Regions from separate parts of the Streptomyces sp. AK08-02 genome, predicted to be linked through region 4. Evidence: riboswitches for the same ligand, from Rfam matches in the RefSeq annotation. Region 4 holds a riboswitch; each other region holds the start of a gene.
The links. A riboswitch is a leader RNA that binds a small molecule or an ion and turns the genes downstream of it on or off. The one in region 4 is predicted to bind cobalamin.
Positions count from the first base shown of each region.

Region 1: another riboswitch for cobalamin. It lies ahead of PV734_RS27830 (ribonucleoside-diphosphate reductase subunit alpha); the one in region 4 lies ahead of PV734_RS37270 (cobalamin biosynthesis protein).
Region 2: another riboswitch for cobalamin. It lies ahead of PV734_RS01950 (CbtB domain-containing protein); the one in region 4 lies ahead of PV734_RS37270 (cobalamin biosynthesis protein).
Region 3: another riboswitch for cobalamin. It lies ahead of PV734_RS22010 (prenyltransferase/squalene oxidase repeat-containing protein); the one in region 4 lies ahead of PV734_RS37270 (cobalamin biosynthesis protein).

Region 1 is NZ_JARAZV010000013.1:316,607-321,413, forward strand. Features, by position in the region: gene PV734_RS27830 (ribonucleoside-diphosphate reductase subunit alpha) at 1-1,705, opposite strand, end outside; cobalamin riboswitch at 1,829-2,015, opposite strand; gene mctP (monocarboxylate uptake permease MctP) at 2,109-3,719, opposite strand; gene PV734_RS27840 (DUF3311 domain-containing protein) at 3,716-3,994, opposite strand; gene PV734_RS27845 (GntR family transcriptional regulator) at 4,135-4,807, opposite strand, start outside.
Region 2 is NZ_JARAZV010000001.1:444,337-449,143, forward strand. Features, by position in the region: gene paaD (1,2-phenylacetyl-CoA epoxidase subunit PaaD) at 1-477, shown strand, start outside; gene paaE (1,2-phenylacetyl-CoA epoxidase subunit PaaE) at 477-1,577, shown strand; gene PV734_RS01940 (ferredoxin) at 1,620-2,030, shown strand; gene PV734_RS01945 (histidine phosphatase family protein) at 2,153-2,737, opposite strand; cobalamin riboswitch at 2,841-2,997, shown strand; gene PV734_RS01950 (CbtB domain-containing protein) at 3,037-3,258, shown strand; gene PV734_RS01955 (CbtA family protein) at 3,284-4,063, shown strand; gene PV734_RS01960 (acyl-CoA dehydrogenase family protein) at 4,221-4,807, shown strand, end outside.
Region 3 is NZ_JARAZV010000010.1:178,679-183,485, forward strand. Features, by position in the region: gene PV734_RS22000 (aldehyde dehydrogenase) at 1-781, opposite strand, end outside; gene PV734_RS22005 (MBL fold metallo-hydrolase) at 985-2,022, shown strand; cobalamin riboswitch at 2,044-2,203, shown strand; gene PV734_RS22010 (prenyltransferase/squalene oxidase repeat-containing protein) at 2,314-3,564, shown strand; gene PV734_RS22015 (SCO2322 family protein) at 3,561-4,199, shown strand; gene PV734_RS22020 (energy-coupling factor transporter transmembrane component T) at 4,105-4,807, shown strand, end outside.
Region 4 is NZ_JARAZV010000021.1:118,168-122,974, forward strand. Features, by position in the region: gene cobN (cobaltochelatase subunit CobN) at 1-147, opposite strand, end outside; gene PV734_RS37265 (cobyric acid synthase) at 144-1,679, opposite strand; gene PV734_RS37270 (cobalamin biosynthesis protein) at 1,676-2,617, opposite strand; cobalamin riboswitch at 2,721-2,864, opposite strand; gene PV734_RS37275 (hypothetical protein) at 3,012-3,233, opposite strand; gene PV734_RS37280 (inorganic phosphate transporter) at 3,280-4,539, opposite strand; gene PV734_RS37285 (class II aldolase/adducin family protein) at 4,797-4,807, shown strand, end outside.

The DNA of each region.
Region 1 (4,807 bases), on a different contig from region 4:
GGGTCTTCTCCCAGGCCGGCAGCGGGCCGCTGCGCTCGGCGAGGTCGGCGGAGGCCTCGTACGCGGCGAGCATGATCCGCTCGGCGATCCGCGTGGAGAGGGCCTTGGCCTCGGGCGAGTCGAAGGGGACACGCAGCTTGAAGAAGACGTCCTGGAGGCCCATCGCGCCCAGACCGACCGGACGCCACCGGGCGTTCGAGCGGCCCGCCTGCTCGGTCGGGTAGAAGTTGATGTCGACGACCCGGTCCAGGAAGGTGACGGCGGTACGGACCGTCTCGTCGAGCCGCTCCCAGTCGATGTCACCGGCCGCCGTGTCGACGAACGCGCCGAGGTTGACCGAGCCCAGGTTGCAGACCGCGGTCTCCCCGTCGTCCGTGACCTCCAGGATCTCGGTGCACAGGTTCGAGGAGTGGACGACGCTGCCAGGCTCGGCCGTCTGGTTGGCGGTGCGGTTGGCCGCGTCCTTGAAGGTCATCCAGCCTTGGCCGGTCTGCGCGAGCGTACGCATCATGCGGCCGTACAGATCGCGGGCCGGGATGGTCCTGCGGGCGAGCCCGGCCTCCTCGGCCGCGCGGTAGGCGGCGTCGAACTCGTCGCCCCACAGGTCGACCAGTTCAGGCACGTCGGAGGGGGAGAAGAGCGACCAGAGGGCGTCCGAGTTCACCCGGCGCATGAACTCGTCCGGGACCCAGTGCGCGAGGTTCAGGTTGTGCGTACGGCGGGCGTCCTCACCCGTGTTGTCGCGCAGCTCCAGGAACTCCTCGATGTCGGAGTGCCAGGTCTCCAGGTACACCGCGGCGGCGCCCTTGCGCCGGCCGCCCTGGTTCACGGCGGCGACGGAGGCGTCCAGCGTCTTCAGGAACGGCACGATGCCGTTGGAGTGCCCGTTGGTGCCCCGGATCAGCGAACCGCGGCTGCGGATACGGGAGTACGACAGCCCGATGCCACCGGCGTGCTTGGAGAGCCGGGCGACCTGGTGGTAGCGGTCGTAGATGGAGTCCAGCTCGTCGAGGGGCGAGTCGAGGAGGTAGCACGACGACATCTGGGGGTGCCGGGTACCGGAGTTGAAGAGGGTGGGGGAGGAGGGGAGGTAGTCGAGGCGGCTCATCAGCCGGTAGAGCGCGGCGACTTCGTCCAGCGCCCGAGAAGTGTCGTCCTCCGCCAGACCGCTCGCGACGCGCAGCATGAAGTGCTGGGGCGTCTCGATCACCCGGCGTGTGATCGGGTGGCGCAGGAGGTACCGGCTGTGGAGGGTGCGCAGCCCGAAGTACCCGAAGCGGTCGTCGCCCTCGACGTCGATCAGGGTGTTCAGACGGTCCGTGTGCAGCCGTACGAACTCGGCGGTGCGGTCGGCGATCAGACCCTCGCGGTGCCCGACCGCGACAGACTCGGCGAAGGACGTGACGCCCTGTGAGGCGGCCTCCGCGGCGATGGTGACGGTCAGCAGCCTGGCGGCCAGCCGGGAGTAGGCGGGGTCCTCGGAGATGAGGCCGGCCGCGGCCTCGGTGGCCAGCTCGCGCAGCTCCGACACGTCGGCCCGCGCGGACCGGCCGCGCAGCGCGGCGGCGGCGACCCGGCCGGGGTCCGCGTCGGGGAGGTCGGCGGTCAGCTCGGTCAGGATCCGCAGCAGCGCGGTACCGGGACCGTCCGTCTCGACTGCGGCCTCTGGGGTCGCTGAAGCCGGTTCGGCTGGCGCGATGGTCACAGGGGGCTCTCCCTCGCTCGGCACGGGGCCTTGCGGAGGGCAGCGGGGCACGCGGACGCCTTACGGCACGCGTGCGTCCACCGGCCCACTCCACGAGGCCCGGACGTCAGGCACCCGGACCGGTCGGCCGGGCACACCGTCGGCAGGTCCTCGGACTGGACACGTACACAGCCGTGCGGGGGCACGAAAGAGCACATGTACACCGTTGCGGGACAGTTCCGGATTCGCACCGGATTCCCCTGCGGCGACAGCGAGCATGAGCATACATCTAGTGCCGGGCCCCGGAAGCACCCCCACATGTTGTGTCGTATCGGCGAGTTGAGCGCCCCTCAGGGGCGCGGGGAACTGCGCGACAAGCCCCCACCGGGCCCGCGGACGAAGAACCACGGACCTGGCGGAGCCCTCAGTGGGCGGAGCCTGCCGTGGCAGGCGGCAGTTCGACCGCCACACCAGGATCCCCCGCGTCGGCCGTGTAGTCCGACGCGGTCGTCTCGTCCACACCGTCCGGCGCCTTCAGCGCCTTCAGTACGAAGGTGAGAACCACGGTGACGACGACGTTCAGGACGAACGCCGTCAGGCCGATGTAACCGATCTCACCGATCCCGGGGATCTCCTTCGAGCTGCCCCCGAAGTGCTTCTGCGTCGGAGACGCGACCCCGTACGCCGCCAGCGTGCCGTACAGCATGCCGACCGCCCAGCCGGCCAGCAGGGCCCAGCGGTGGAACCAGCGGGTGAACAGGCCGCCGACGAGGGACGGGAAGGTCTGCAGGATCCAGATGCCGCCCAGCAGCTGGAAGTTGATGGCGACCGTCTTGTCCATCGTCAGGACGAAGATCAGCGCGCCCACCTTCACCAGGAGGGACACCAGCTTGGAGACCTTGGTCTCCTGCGCCGGGGTCGCGTCCGGCTTGATGAAGTCCTTGTAGATGTTGCGGGTGAAGAGGTTCGCCGCCGCGATGGACATGATGGCCGCCGGGACGAGCGCCCCGATGCCGATCGCCGCGAAGGCCACGCCCGCGAACCAGGACGGGAACATGTCCTCGAAGAGCTGCGGGATCGCCAACTGCGGGTTGGTGACCTTGACTCCGGCCGCGATGGCCATGAAGCCCAGCAGGGCGAGCAGCCCCAGCATCAGGGAGTACAGCGGCAGGATCGTGGTGTTGCGGCGGATCACCTCACGGCTTCTGGAGGAGAGCGTCGCCGTGATCGAGTGCGGGTACATGAACAGCGCGAGCGCGCTGCCCAGCGCCAGCGTGGCGTAGGTCCACTGGCCGGCCTCGGCCGGGACCAGTGCGCCCGCCTTCGCGGCGGTGTACTTCTCGCTCGCCGCGCCGAAGACCTCGTCGAAGCCGCCCAGTTTGATCGGGATGTAGATGATCGCCACCGCGATGACGATGTAGATCAGCGTGTCCTTCACGAACGCGATCAGGGCGGGGGCCCGCAGACCCGAGGAGTACGTGTAGGCCGCCAGCACGCCGAACGCGATCAGCAGCGGGAGGTCCTTCACGAACCAGTTGGTGTCCTCGCCGCCGCCGACGCCCATGACGTCCAGGACCGCCTGGATGCCGACCAGTTGGAGCGCGATGTACGGCATGGTCGCGAGGATGCCGGTGACCGCCACCGCCAGCGAGAGGCCCTTCGAACCGAAGCGCCCACGTACGAAGTCCGAGGTGGTGACGTAGCCGTGCTTGTGGGAGACCGACCACAGACGGGGCAGGAACGTGAAGATCAGCGGGTACACCAGGATCGTGTAGGGCACCGCGAAGAAGCCGGCCGCGCCCGCCGCGTAGATCGCCGCCGGTACGGCCACGAAGGTGTACGCGGTGTAGAGGTCGCCGCCGAGCAGGAACCAGGTGACCCAGGTGCCGAACGACCGGCCGCCCAGGCCCCATTCGTCGAGGCTGTGCTCGTTCTCGGCCTTGCGCCAGCGCGCGGCCATGAAGCCGATGACCGTTACGGCCAGGAAGAAGATGATGAAAACGGTGAGTGCCACGCCGTTCACGCCGTCGTTCACGAGTCCGCACCACCCTTCGCGGAGGCACGGGCGCGCTGGTCACGCCGCCAGAGCTGGTAGGCGGTCATCGTCAGCGCGGTGGACACGAACACCCACAGCATCTGGTACCAGTAGAAGAACGGGATGCCGATGAACGCCGGATCGACCTTCGCGTACGAGCCGACCCACAGCATCGCGACGAAGGGTGCGAAGAGGCAGAGCCCGATGACGACGCGCATAGGAGTCACCACCGGTGGGTCTGCCGCCGGTTGTCTCACTTCTGGCGCTTCTGACATGTCACAGCTCCGTCCCCTCACTGACCGCATGCGATTACCTGTGATCACTTGTGCAACGCGCAGGAAATCTACGGGACGGCTTCGCTTTATGGAACCGTGCCGGGAGGTCGGGCGGGAGCGTGTTCTGTCGTCGGGTGGCCCTACTCGACGGGCCGCTTGAGCCGTGCCACGAACTTGTACCGGTCCCCCCGGTAGACGGACCGCACCCACTCCACCGGCTGCCCGGTCCTGTCCAGCGAGTGCCGGGACAGCATCAGCATCGGCAGGCCCACGTCGGTGCCCAGCAGGCCGGCCTCGCGCGGGGTCGCCAGGGAGGTCTCGATGGTCTCCTCGGCCTCCGCGAGGTGGACGTCGTACACCTCGGCGAGGGCCGTGTAGAGGGAGGTGTACTTGACGAGTGACCTGCGCAGGGCGGGGAAGCGCTTCGCGGAGAGGTGGGTGGTCTCTATGGCCATCGGCTCACCGTTCGCCATCCGCAGGCGCTCGATCCGCAGGACGCGCCCGCCCGCCGTGATGTCGAGCAGTTCGGCGAGGGTGTCGTCGGCGGTGATGTAGCCGATGTCGAGGAGCTGCGAGGTGGGTTCGAGGCCCTGGGCGCGCATGTCCTCGGTGTACGAGGTGAGTTGCAGCGTCTGGGAGACCTTCGGCTTGGCGACGAAGGTGCCCTTGCCCTGGATGCGCTCCAGCCGGCCCTCGACGACCAGTTCCTGCAGGGCCTGGCGGACGGTGGTGCGGGAGGTGTCGAACTCCGCCGCCAGCGTGCGCTCGGGCGGGACCGGGGTGCCGGGCGCCTGGGTCTCCGTCATGTCGAGC
Region 2 (4,807 bases), on a different contig from region 4:
GCCCGCCGCATCGCCGAGCGGGTGCCGGACCCCGAGCTGCCCATGCTGACCCTGGCCGACCTCGGCGTCCTGCGAGACGTGGAGCTGACCGGGGACGGAACGGTGGTCGCGAGCCTGACCCCGACCTACTCGGGCTGCCCGGCGATGGCCGAGATGCGCGCCGCCGTCTCCGCCCGGCTGCGGGCGGCGGGATACGCTCGCGTGCGGATCCGTACGGTCCTCGATCCGCCCTGGACCAGCGACTGGATCACCCCGGCGGGCCGCCGCAAGCTCACCGAGCACGGCATCGCCCCGCCCGGCGCGGCCCCGCGCGGCCCGGTCGCCCTCTCGCTGCTGCCGACCCGCCGTACGGTGCCCTGCCCACGCTGCGGCTCGGCGGACACCGAGGAGACCTCCCGCTTCGCCGCCACCTCCTGCAAGGCCCTGTGGCGCTGCCACGCCTGCCGCGAGCCGTTCGAGTACGTCAAGGAGATCTGATGGCCGCGCCCACCGCCCCGACCACGGTTCCGGTACGCCGTCGCCCGGTCTTCCACGCCCTGAAGGTCGCCGACGTACGGCGACTGTGCGCGGACGCCGTCGCCGTCGCCTTCGAGGTGCCGCCGGACCTGGCCGCCGAGTACGCCTTCACCCCGGGACAGTCCCTCACCCTGCGCCGGGAGTTCGAGGGGCGTGAGGAGCGCCGGTCGTACTCGATCTGCGCCCCGGCCGGCGAACGACCCCGCATCGGCGTACGGGTGGTGCCCGGCGGCCTGTTCTCGTCCTGGCTGGTCGACGGGGTACGCCCCGGTGACATGCTCGACGTGATGACGCCGACCGGTGCCTTCACCCCCGACCTCACCGCGTCCGGCAGCCATGTCCTGATCGCCGCGGGCTCCGGCATCACCCCGATGATGTCGATCGCCGAGTCGGTCCTGGCCGCCGACGACCGCTCACAGGTCACCCTCCTGTACGGCAACCGGCGTACGGACACCGTGATGTTCGCCGACGAGCTGGCGGACCTGAAGGACCTGTACCGTACGCGCTTCCAACTGGGGCACGTACTCTCACGTGAACCGCGCGAGGCCGAGCTGCTGTCGGGGCGGCTGGACGCCGAACGGCTCGCCGCGCTCCTCGCGGGCCTCGTCGACGTCCCGGGCACCGACCACTGGTGGCTGTGCGGACCGCACGGCATGGTCCGCGACGCCCAGCGGTTGCTGGCGAAGCTGGGCGTGCCCGCGGACCGGGTCCACCAGGAACTCTTCTACGCCGACGACCAGCCGGTCCGCCAGGTCCAGCACACGGACGCGGTCGCGGAGGGCCCGGTGAGCCGGGTCACGGTCACCCTCGACGGCCGCTCCACCACCACCGCGCTGTCCCGGGACGCGACCGTCCTGGACGGCGCCGCGCGCACCCGCCCGGACCTGCCGTTCGCCTGCAAGGGCGGCGTCTGCGGCACTTGCCGGGCGCTGGTCACCTCGGGAGAGGTGGACATGCGCCGCAACTACGCCCTCGAACCCGCCGAGGTCGACGCGGGCTACGTCCTGACCTGTCAGTCGTTCCCGGTGTCGGAGACCCTGACGGTCGACTACGACAGCTGAACCAAGGGGTTTGACCGGCCCCGCCACGGCAACTCGACCGGCGTGACCCCTACAACCACCGCAACTACGCAGCAGGAACTCTTCCAGTTCCTGGAGGACCGCTTCGTCTGTGCCCAGGCGTGCACCGAGTGCGCGCGCTCATGTGCGCTGCGCGCCGGTCTCGCGGACCCGGACGGGCCTCCCGAGGAGGCCCTCGCGCGCCGCAAGGGCATCCTGTGCGCAGAGGTGTGCGACGCGACGTGCCGCCTGCTCTCCGAACAGGCGGGCCAGGACGAGGCCGCCCTCCGGGTCCAACTGGAGTGGTGCGCCACGGTCTGCCTGGAAGCGGCCCAGGTCTTCGACGACCACCCCGGCGGCGCGGACACGGCGAAGGTATGCCGCGAGTGCGCACAGGCGTGCACGGACTTCGCCCGGACGCTGGACACGCCGCGCCGAGGGGCCGACGAGGGGTGAGCCGCGCCGATCCGCTTCGTGAATGAATCCGCCGGTTCACGTCAGGCCCCTCGCCCGTGGGCCGACGGCGAGTGAGCCGTGCCGACCCGCTCCGTGAACCCCAGGTTCACGACCGAACGCCCCTACGTGTCGTGCGGCGCCCCGAGTCGATGGCCAAGGCGCACGTTCCAGCGTCCCGCCCGGCCGCTCAACTCCGTTGCCGTCAACGGCGGAACGTCGATCCGCCAGAACGCCGACTCCGGCGCCCCCAGCGCTCGTACCGTCGCCGCCCGTACGACCTCGGGCTCGACGACCGCCACGGCCCGCCCCGTGACCAGCGCCGCCGTCTCGTCCAGCCAGTGGGCGATCCGGTCGCAGAGCGCGCGGACCGACTCCCCGCCGTGCGGGGCCGATTGGGGGTCGGTCAGCCACTGGGCCAGCGCTTCCGGCTCCTTCTCCGTCACCTCGGTGAGCGTCGAGCCGCGCCAGCGGCCCGCGTCCAGAGCGGCCGGCCCCGGTACCGAACCGGCGTCCAGGCCCAGTGCCAGGGCCGTCTCGAGGCAACGCGTGGTGGGGGAGACCCAGACCGTGGACACCGCCGGCAGCGTCCCTGCCGCCGCCCGGGAGAGCCGCAGGCCCGACTCGTCCAGGGGACAGCCGTCGTCGAAACGGGCCTCCCGGAGGGCCGCGCTGATCGCCGGTGAGATCAACATCACTCGGCTCGTCATCCGGTCGCTCCCGCGCTCATGCCGCCCCAATATCGTTGTCATGTACGGAACTTGAGGCACCGTACGGCGCACCGTCGCGCCGTACGCCGTCCCACGCGCCCTTGGCCGAACCCCCGCTTCGCGGTACCTTCTCGTCGATATTGACGACGGTTCGACGGAAGCCGGTGGGAATCCGGCACGGTCGCGCCACTGTAAACCCCGTACGCACCCGCCTGGTGCGGCCCGGGGGCAAGTCAGACCCGTGACTGTCGTCCTCCGCACCACCGATACGGGACGCGAGTTCCCCCAGGAGGTCTGTCATGGCACAGTCCGCGATTCAGCCGACCGCCGCACCCACCGCCGTACCCGAGAAACTGCCGATCGGCGCGATCGCCCCCTGGGCGGTCTTCTTCGGCGTGCTGATGCTGGTGCTGCTCTACTTCGTCGGCGCCGAACAGGGCGCGACCTCCGTCGTCTCCGGCGAGGGCGTGCACGAATGGGTGCACGACGCCCGCCACCTGCTCGGCTTCCCCTGCCACTGACGAGGACAGGGAAACGCGCAAGCTCATGAACTCCACCACCGTAAGAAACCTCCTGGCCCGCGGCATGCTCGCGGGCCTGGTCGCGGGTGTCCTCGTCTGGGGTGTCGCGTACCTCTTCGCCGAGCCGCTCGTCGACGACGCGATCGCCTTCGAGGAGATGCACGAGGCCCACCACGGGCACGCCGAACAGGCCCTCGTCTCGCGTGCGTTGCAGTCCACCCTGGGCCTGGGGACCGGTGTCCTCGTGTACGGCGTCGCGTTCGGCGGCATCGCGGCCCTCGCCTACTGCTTCGCGCTCGGCCGGATCGGCCGCTTCGGGCCGCGCGCGACCGCGCTGCTCCTCGCGGGGGCCGGCCTGCTCGCCGTGTACGTCGTCCCCTTCCTCAAATACCCGGCCAACCCGCCCGCCGTCGGCGACCCCGGCACCCTCAACCAGCGCACCGCGCTGTTCTTCCTGATGGTCGCCCTGAGCGTGCTGCTGGCCGTCGGCGCGGTCATCCTCGGCAAGCGCCTCGCGCCGCGCCTGGGCAACTGGAACGCCTCCCTCGCCGCGAGCGCCTTCTTCGTCCTGGTCGTGGGACTCGCGTACGCGTTCCTGCCGTCGTTCACCAACGAGGTCCCGGAGGGCTTCTCCGCGAGCCTCCTGTGGCGCTACAGGGTGGCCACGCTCGGCATCCAGGTGACGATGTGGACCGCCTTCGGCCTGGTCTTCGGACTGATGGCGGAACGACTGCTCGTTCCGAGGACGGCGGCGGCCGTCGGCGCGAGTGGCACCGAGCCGCAGGCGACGCCCGTCACGCACTGAGCGGTCGGCCGCACCGACCGCCCCGAGGGGGTCCCGGACGTCCGGGACCCCCTCGGGCTTGTGCGGACCCGTGCACGCACCGCCATTCCCAATTTCTGGAACACGTTCTACCGTGTGCGCCGACAGGTCCGGCATTGGGGAGCCAGCAGGAGGCGCCGTGCATCTCGAATACACGCCCGAGCAGCAGCAGCTGCGCACCGAACTGCGCGCCTACTTCGCCGAGTTGGTGCCGGACCGCGCCTACTCGCGCTTCAACGACCACGTCGCCCAGAAGCGCTTCTACCGCGAGACCATCCGTCGGCTCGGCGCCGACCGCTGGCTCGGCGTCGGCTGGCCGCAGGAGTACGGGGGGCGCGGGCTGAGCCCGATGGAGCAGTTCATCTTCTTCGACGAGGCCGCCCAGGCGGGCGTACCGCTGCCGCTCATGGCGCTCAACACCGTCGGCCCGACGATCATGCGGTACGGCAGCGACGAGCAGAAGACGTACTTCCTCCCGAAGATCCTCGCCGGCGAGATCGACTTCGCGATCGGCTACAGCGAGCCGGAGGCGGGCACCGACCTGGCCGCACTCAAGACGCGGGCCGTGCGGGACGGCGACGAGGCCACCGGCCACTACACGGTCAACGGCCAGAAGATCTGGACGACGAACGGTGACACGGCGGACTGGGTGTGGCTGGCCGTACGCACCGACCCGGACGCCCCGCCGCACAAGGGCATCACCATGCTCCTCGTGCCGACCACCGA
Region 3 (4,807 bases), on a different contig from region 4:
CGGCCGCCGACTTGCCGCCCAACTCCAGTGTCACGCGCGTGAGTTGGCGGGAGGCCACCTCCATCACGCGCTTGCCCGCGGCGACCGAGCCGGTGAAGGAGACCTTGTCGATGCCGGGGTGTCCGACGAGGTACTCGCTGACCTCACGGTCGGCCGGGAGGATGGAGAGGACGCCGGGCGGCAGTCCGGCCTCCTTCGTTATCTCCGCGAGGATGTACGCGTCGAGGGGTGACTCGGGCGACGGCTTCAGGACCGCCGTGCAGCCGGCGAGCAGCGCGGGCGCGAGCTTGGCCGCCGCGGTGAACTGCGGGACGTTCCAGGGGACCACGGCGGCGACGACGCCCACCGGTTCGCGCCGGACGAGGATGCGGCCGAGAACGCCGTCGCGCGACTCCTCGTACGTGAAGTCGCGGGCGACGGTGATCGCCGCGTCCCACACCATCATCGCGCCGAGGGCCTGGGCGAGGACGCTCCAGGAGTACGGGGAGCCGTTCTCGGAGGAGATGACGCGGCCGATCTCCTCGTACCGTGCGGCGATGCCGTCCTTGATGCGCGTGACGACGGCGATGCGCTCGTCGAGGGTCATCCGCGGCCAGGGACCCTCGTCGAAGGCGGTGCGCGCGACGGCGACGGCCCGGTCGACGTCGGCCCGCGACGCGTGCGGCACACGGCCGAAGACCTCTTCGGTGTGCGGGGAGATGACCTCGATGACGTCCTTGCCGAGGGGATCGGTCAACTCCCCGCCGATGAACAGCTGTCCGTGTTCCACGAGCTCGGTCATGGCCGACTGCCTCTCGCCGACTACCTCTCCGGGTACCGTCTCTGACGGTTCGTCAGATAGATGGATACGGAGAGAGTTACCAGTTCCCTCCGGAGGAGTCCACAGCTCGCGCACCACAACGAGGGATATGGGGTAAGTGACTCGGGCTCCCATTGAAACCGGTTCTAGTTATAGTGGCTGGCAGCCCAGCCACAGGGGAGCCCATGACACAGGTGTCGACGCAGGTGACCGACCACGGCGGGGGCGTACGGTCCCTCCGGGTGCCCATCCCGAACAACCCCCTCGGATACACGCTGGTCTACGTCGTCGACACGGACGGCGGACCGGTGCTCATCGACACGGGCTGGGACGACCCGCTGTCCTGGGACACCCTCGTCGACGGCCTGTCTGCGTGCGGGACGGCGGTCGGCGATATCCACGGCATGGTGATCACCCACCACCATCCGGACCACCACGGCCTGTCCGGCCAGGTCCGCGAGGCGTCCGGGGCGTGGATCGCGATGCACGAGGCCGACATCGCGCTCGTCCGGCGGACGCGCGACAACCGTGCCGAGCGCTGGCTCGGCTACATGACCGCGAAGCTGGCGGCGGCCGGAGCACCGGCCGACCATGTGGCGACCCTGGGCAGAACACCCGCCGGCATCCTCCCGAACTTCTCGCCGGCGCTGCCCGACCGCGAGATCGTCCCCGGCGAACTCCTCGACCTCCCCGGCCGCCGCCTGCGCGCGATCTGGACGCCGGGCCACACCCCGGGCCACGTCTGCCTCCACCTGGAGGAGGCCCACCCGGCCCGACTCCCGGGCAACGGACGCCTGTTCTCGGGAGATCACCTGCTCCCCGGGATCACCCCGCACATCGGCCTGTACGAGGACCCGGAGGACACGACGACCCCCGACCCCCTTGGCGACTACCTCGACTCCCTGGAACGCATCGGCCGGCTGGCCCCGGCGGAGGTGCTCCCGGCCCACCGCCACGCCTTCCCGGACGCGGCCGTCCGCGTACAGGAACTCCTCGACCACCACGACGAACGCCTCGCCGGCCTCCGCGCCCTGCTCACCACTCCCCTCACCCCCTGGCAGCTGGCGGTACGCATGGAGTGGAACCGCCCCTGGGCCGAAATCCCCCCGGGCTCACGGAACATCGCGGTCTCGGAGGCCGAGGCGCACGTCCGCCGACTGGTCAAGCTGGGCCAGGCGGAGGCCGTGACGGGGAGCGAGCCGGTGACGTACGTGGCGGTGTGAGCGCGGCGGGCGGGCGGTGTGAAATCGGTGCCGTTTGCACGGACCGGTACAGTGGGCAGGTCGTATCACACCCGTACGGGGGGAAGCCGGTGCAAATCCGGCGCTGACCCGCAACCGTGAGCAGCCTGGGCATCGGTCAGGAGCTGTGAGCCGGATTGCCCCGTGCGGATCGTGACCGGCTCGCGTCACCGGCGGTCCGCCGGTGCACGGCACCGTCGAGGCATACGGAGCCGAGCCGCCCGGGGTGTCCCGTGCTGTCCGGCTCCCCGCACGGAGAGGCACCCGCCGATCATGAATGTCCGCCGCAGCGCCACGGCTCTGGCCGTCATCGCCGTCACGCTGGCCGGCGGCGGTCAGGCGTCCGCCGCCTCGCCGTCCCCCTCGGCCGCTCTCCCCGCCGGGCTGTACGGCACCGGCGACCCCACCTACGACGGCGTCTGGCGCCAGTCCCTCGCGCTGCTCGCCCAGGACACCGTCGGGGTGAAGCCGGCCGCCTCGGCCGTGGACTGGCTGGCCGGGCAGCAGTGCGCGAGCGGTGCCTTCGCGCCCTTCCGGGCAAACAGCGGTACGGCCTGCGACGCCAAGACCCTGGTCGACACCAACAGCACCGGCGCCGCCGTCCAGGCGCTCGCCGCCCTCGGCGGGCAGGAGACGGGGGTCGGCAAGGCCGTCGCCTGGCTGAAGTCCGTACAGAACACGGACGGCGGCTGGGGGTACACGGCCGGCGGGGCCAGCGACGCGAACTCCACCTCCGTGGTCGTCGGAGCCCTCGCCGCGGCCGGCGAGCAGCCCGGCACGGTCACCAAGGGCGGGAAGACCCCGTACGACCTGCTGCTGAAGCTGGCTCTTCCGTGCGACGCGACCGGTGGGGGCGCCTTCGCCTACCAGCCGGACAAGAAGGGTGCTCTCGCCGCCAACGACGACGCGACGGCCGCCGCCGTGGTCGGCGTACTGGGGAAGGGGTTCGCCGGGGAGGCCGTGAAGCCGACCGGTGCCGCTTCGGCCTGCTCGGACTCCGACGATCCCGGGCAGGCCGCTCGGAACGGCGCCGCCCACCTCGTACAGGCCCTCGCCAAGGACAAGCACCTGACGTCCGCGCTGGCCGGGGCCGAGGACCAGCCCGACTACGGCAACACCGCCGACGCCGTCGTCGCCCTCGCGACGGCCGGCCAGGCACAGCGGGCGGCCGACGCGTGGCGCTGGCTGGAGGCGAACGCCGGGCCGTGGGCGAAGGGGGCGGGGCCGGCCGCGTACGCGCAGCTGATCCTCGCGGCGCACGCCGAGACCGCCGATCCGCGCGACTTCGGCGGCCAGGACCTGGTGGCCCTCCTCGACGCGACCGGCCCGGCGCCCGCGTCCGTCCCGGCCTCCGTCTCCCCGACTCCCGCCGCCGAGAACAGCGGCAGGGACACCGACAGGGAAACCGACAAGGACGACGGGAGCGGGTTCGGGACGCTCTGGACCGTCGGTGTGTTCCTCGTCGCCGGTATCGGTATCGGTTTCCTGATCAGCGGGCGCAACAAGAGGAAGCAGCGGTCGTGATCCGGCGCCGCGCCCTCCCGCTCCTGGTGGCCGCCCTTCTCCTCGGCCTCTGGGCGAGCGCCGGGCAGGCCCAGGCCGTCGGCTACCGCTACTGGTCCTTCTGGGAGCGCGACGGCGGCGCGTGGACGTACGCCACGCAGGGGCCGTCGACCGCCCGGCCCTCCGACGGTGACGTCCAGGGTTTCCGTTTCGCCGTGAGCCAGGACTCGAAGGACGCCGCCCGGCCGCGCGCCGACGCGGTGTTCGCGGTCGTCTGCGCCAGGACGCCCGCGCAGGACGGCCACAAGCGCGTGGCGCTCGTCATCGACTTCGGTACGCCCGCCGACGCGCCGTCCGGCGAGAGTCCGCCCGCGACGCGTACGGCGTGCGCCCGGGTGTCCCCCGACGCAACCACGGCGGACGCCCTCGCGTCGGTCGCGGGTCCCCTGCGATACGACGCGAGCGCGTTGCTCTGTGCGATCACCGGGTATCCGCGCACCGGCTGCGGCGAGACGGTGGGGGCGGGCAAGTCCGCCGGGGCCACCGATACCGATTCGGACGGTGGCCCGTCCGTCGGCCTGCTCGCGGGGATCGCGGCCGTGGTGGCGCTCGGCGGGGCGGCGATCTGGCAGACACGGCGCCGCCGCCATGCGTGAGCGCTCCGCTGGACACGCGGGTCGTCGTTCACCGCAGGCCGGTGGGGGCTGGTCGCGCCCCGGGGCGAAGCCGCCAATCGATGCAGCCCCGCGCCCCTGTCGGGGCGCGAGTGCGCACCCGACCTCAGCAGCGCCGCTCAGCCACGTCAGCCGCAGCCGGAACGCGTCGGCACCCGTGCACCCCGGTGCCTGGTGGGTCTGGTCCCTGGGGCTCGGGACCGCTGCCACCCGCACCACCAACCCCCTCCTGCTCGGGCTCCTCATCGCCGTCGCCGGCTACGTCGTGGCCACGCATCGCACCGACGCCCCCTGGGCCCGTTCCTACACCGCCTTCGTCAAGCTCGGTCTGGCCGTCCTCGTCATCCGGCTCGTCTTCGCCGTCGTCCTCGGTTCCCCGATCCCCGGCTCGCACGTCCTGCTCACGCTCCCCGAACTCCCGCTCCCCCACTGGGCGCAGGGAGTGCGCGTCGGTGGCCGGGTGACCGCCGAGGGGCTGGTCTTCGCCCTGTACGACGGACTGCGGCTGGCCACGCTGCTGATCTGCGTCGGCGCCGCCAACGCCCTCGCGAACCCGGCCCGTCTCCTCAAGTCCCTCCCCGGCGCCCTGT
Region 4 (4,807 bases):
GGCGATGTCCGCGCCCTCGACGAGCGCGGGCAACTCCTCCGCGACATCCACCCGGGTCGGATTGCCGATCCGGTACGAGACACCGGAGGCGGCCCGGGCCGCCAGCAGGTCCGTGTCGGCGGTCGACAACAACAACACTGTGCTCATGCGGGTGCTCCCGGTGGAATGAAGGGCAGTCCTTGCGGCGCGCCCGACTCGATGAGCCGCCAGAGCGCGTCGGTGTCCGCGTGCTGTTCGACGAGATCGCCGAGCAGGTCGAGCTGTTCCTCGCGCAGCGCGGCGAAGGAGGTGTCGGGGGCCGGCACGAAGCGGCGGCCCGCGGCGGCGGCCACCTCACGCAGGAACGCCCGCCGGAACCCGTCGGATTCGAGCGAGCCGTGCCAGTGCGTACCCCAGACGCTCCCGACCCGGCACCCGTCCAGGAAGGCTTCCCCACCCAGGACTTCGGCGACCCCGTGATGGATCTCGTACCCCTCGACCTGTTCGCCGAGGGCGGTGCCGACGGGCCGGGTGAGGGTCTTCTCCCGGGCGAACCGCACCCGGACGGGTAGGAGCCCGAGCCCCTCGACATGGCCCTGCCGGCTCTCGACCTCGTCCTCGATGTGCTCGCCGAGGATCTGGAAGCCACCGCAGACACCGAGCACGGGCCGCCCCTCGGCGGCACGGCGGGCGATGGCGTCGGCGAGGCCGCGCTCCCGCAGCCACGCCAGTGCCTTCACCGTCCCCCGCGTACCCGGAACGACGACGAGGTCGGCGTCGGCCAGTTCCTCCGGCCGGTCCACGAACCGCACCACGACGCCCGGTTCGGCGGCGAGCGCGTCGACGTCGGTGAAGTTGGACATCAGCGGGATCGCGCACACGGCCACCCGGAGCACGTCCTCCCCGACGGGCGGCGAGACGTTCGACTCCCGCACGGTCCCCCGCAGCGAGACCCTCAGCCCGTCCTCCTCGTCGATGCCGAGGCCGTGCCGGAAGGGCAGCACACCGTAGGTCGGCCGTCCGGTGAGCCCACGGAGCATGTCGAGCCCGGGTTCCAGCAGGGACACGTCCCCCCGGAACTTGTTCACGAGGAACCCGGCGACAAGCGCCTGGTCCTCGGGAGACAGCAGGGCGACGGTCCCGAAGAAGGAGGCGAACACACCGCCACGGTCGATGTCGCCGACGACGAGCACCGGGAGCCGGGCGTTGCGCGCGATTCCCATGTTGACGATGTCGGTCCGCCTGAGGTTGATCTCAGCCGGGCTCCCGGCCCCCTCACAGATCACCGCGTCATACGTGCCCCGCAGTTCGGCGAGGCACTCCAGCACGGTCCCGAGAAGTCGTTGTTGCCGCCCCCCGTGATACCCACGGGCGCTCATCTCCCCGACGGGCTTGCCCATGAGCACGACCTGGCTGCTCTGGTCGCTCCCCGGCTTCAGCAGCACGGGATTCATGAGGGCGGTGGGTTCCACCCGGCACGCCTGCGCCTGCATGGCCTGCGCCCGTCCGATCTCGGCGCCCTCCCGCGTGACGAAGGAGTTGAGGGACATGTTCTGCGCCTTGAACGGCGCGACCCTGACCCCCTGTCGCACCAGCCACCGGCAGATCCCGGCGGTGACGACGCTCTTGCCTGCGTCGGAGGTGGTCCCCGCGACGAGCAGCCCACCACCGAGGGCCCCGCCACTCCCGAGGTGTGTCATGAGGCGCGCCCCTTCAGCAGGGCCCGCGCGGCGACACCGACGCCGAGCGCGAGCACACCGACCCGACGGGACAGCCGAACGGCCCGTTCGATGTCGTGGACCTCCACGGCACGCCCCTCCTGGTTCAGCACCGGCCGATGCTCGACCCGCCCGCCGTAGGACAGGGTCCCGCCGAGCCGGACGCCCAGGGCGCCCGCGAAAGAAGCCTCCACGGGCCCGGCGTTGGGACTCGGATGTCTGCCGGCGTCGTCCCGCCAGGCCCGTACGGCAGCCCGGCGATCACCACCGGTGAGTGCGGCCAGTACGGCGGTGAGCCGCGCCCCCGGCCACCCCGCCACATCGTCCAGGCGGGCGGAGGCCCACCCGTAGCGCCGGTACCGGTCCGACCTGTGACCCACCATCGCGTCAAGGGTGTTGACGGCCCGGAACCCGACCAGCCCGGGCACGCCACCCAGGGCGCCCCAGACCAGCGCGCCCACCACGGCGTCGGAGGTGTTCTCGGCGACGGACTCGACGACCGCCCGGGCGATCCCGGCGGAGTCGAGAGCCTGCGGATCCCGTCCGCAGAGATGGGGCAGCCGCTCCCGCGCACCCTCGACGTCCCCGGTCTCCAGCGACCGGCCGACGGCCCGCGCCTCCCGGCCCAGGGAGGTGCCGCCGACGACGGCCCAGGTGGCGGCGGCGGTGAGAGCGACGGAAGCGGTACGGGAAGGACGTACGAGACGATCGGCCGCGGCGGCGAGGGAGACGGCGCCTCCCACACACACGGCGGTGTGCAGCGCGCCCCACCCTCGATGGTCCCGCCACAGGACCCGCTCGACGGCGCCGGCGGCCCGCCCGAACGCGGCGACCGGATGCCCGCGGCGAGGGTCGCCCAGGATCAGATCAGCGAGGAGTCCGGCGGTGGCGCCGTACGCGAAGACGCGATCGGCACGCATCGGCTCAGCCGGCCGTGGGATCGGGCAGCGATCCGGTGCTGTACCTCGAACGCGAACGGCAGCCGAGCATGGCGATATGTCCTCACTCAGGGTGTCCACGCCCTGGTTCGACGAGACCGGCGGCAAGAGTTCCTGGCTCCCGGGGTTACCTACCCCGGTGACAGTGGCGGGACCGCGCCGGATTCACACCGGCTTCCTCTTCTGCCGCCGTACATGGCTCCGGCAGTCCACCACGGGCCCGGAACACCCGTCAACTTGCCGTTGACCTGGAAAGGAGGACTGTGCTGAGCCCCACACCACGACCGGATCGGGGCGACGAAAAAACGCCCGCCGCGTCCCTGACCACCAGCGAGGCGGCCACGGTCACGGCGGGCGAGGAGGACGTACGCGGCCCTCAGGCCACGATCAGATAGATGCCGTACGCCACCACTGCCGCACAGGCGGCGAAGCACGCGTACGCGCCGGTGACCGCCAGCCCGGCCGACCCGCCCTGCGCGACCGCCCGTTCGCGGACGGAGAGTCCGATGATGCCCAGGGTGAACACGCCCACCATGGCCACGGTGATGACGAGACTGACGCCGAAGACGGAGCCGAGGGCCGCCCAGTCGATCTTCATGTTGCTTCCTTCTTGCTCGGACCAGGACCTTGACTCGGGACCGGACTCAGAGGGCCGTGGCCGACGGCTGGACCGCGACCTCGGCCGGGGCCGGGATGGTGGCCGTCAGGTCGTCGACGACGGTGCCTGCCGGAGGCGGGGTCACGGCGGCGATGGCCGTCGTGACGACACCGGGGGGCTCGGTGTTCGCCACGGCCCCGTCCTCGACGTGGTTGACGTTGGTGTGGTCGATGACCTCGCGGCGCGACACGACCCAGATCGCCGTGCTCGACGCGATGAGGAAGAGGGCCACCAGGGCTGTGCCCCAGTTGCCGAAACCGGTGACGTACTCCGCCAGCGCGCCCACGAGGGCCGCGGCGGGCAGGGTCAGTCCCCAGGCCACGAACATCCGGGTCGCCGTCGACCAGCGGACCACGCCGCCCTTGCGGCCGAGGCCCGCGCCCATCACCGAGCCGGACACCGAGTGCGTGGTGGAGAGGGAGAAGCCGAGGTGGGAGGAGGCCAGGATGACCGTCGCCGCACTGGTCTGGGCGGCGAAGCCCTGCTGGGGCTGAAGGTCGGTCAGACCCTTGCCCATCGTACGGATGATGCGCCAGCCGCCCAGGTAGGTGCCGAGCGCGATGGCCATGCCCGCGGAGAGGATGACCCACACCGGGGGATCGGAGTCGGGAGCGACCGCGCCGCCGGCGACCAGGGCGAGGGTGATGATGCCCATCGTCTTCTGCGCGTCGTTCGTGCCGTGGGCCAGCGACACCAGGCCCGCGGAGGCGATCTGGCCGGCCCGGAAGCCCTTCTCGGCCGCCTTGCCCTCGGCCCGCTTGGCGCCGAGCGTGTACGACAGCCGCGTTGCCAGCATGGCCGCGATGCCGGCCACCAGCGGGGCGGCGATCGCCGGGATCAGCACCTTCGTCACCAGCACGTCGCCGTGGACGGCGCCGGTGCCCGCCGAGGCGATGGTCGCGCCGATCAGGCCGCCCATGAGGGCGTGCGAGGAACTGGACGGAAGCCCGACCAGCCAGGTCAGCAGGTTCCAGAGGATCGCTCCGACCAGTGCCGCGAAGATCACCTCGGGACGGATACCGCTCTCGTCCACGAGGCCCTTGGAGATCGTGTTGGCGACCTCGACGGAAAGGAAGGCGCCCACGAGGTTGAGCACGGCCGACATGGCGACCGCGACCTTGGGCTTGAGCGCACCGGTCGAGATGGTGGTGGCCATCGCGTTGGCGGTGTCGTGGAAACCGTTCGTGAAATCGAACGCAAGCGCGGTGACGACCACGATCGCGAGGATCAGCGAGAAGCTTTCCATTTACCCAGATTTCTTCCGTACGGTATTGGCTATTGGACCGTAGGCAACCTGGATGAACGGAAGATGAACTGGTGGGGGATGCCGGATGGCCGGAAACGGAGCGCCGTTCCTCCGGGGCCACCGGACGAGCGGTGCCTGTGCCCACTGCTCCTCCGCGAACGGTTTGAGCTGGGCCGATGACCCGCTGAAGAGGTTCTGGTCACCCAGCGTCTCGCCCGTGTCCGCCGCGTGCTCGCCGTGCCTGGCAGGATCGGCACATGGCTGAGCT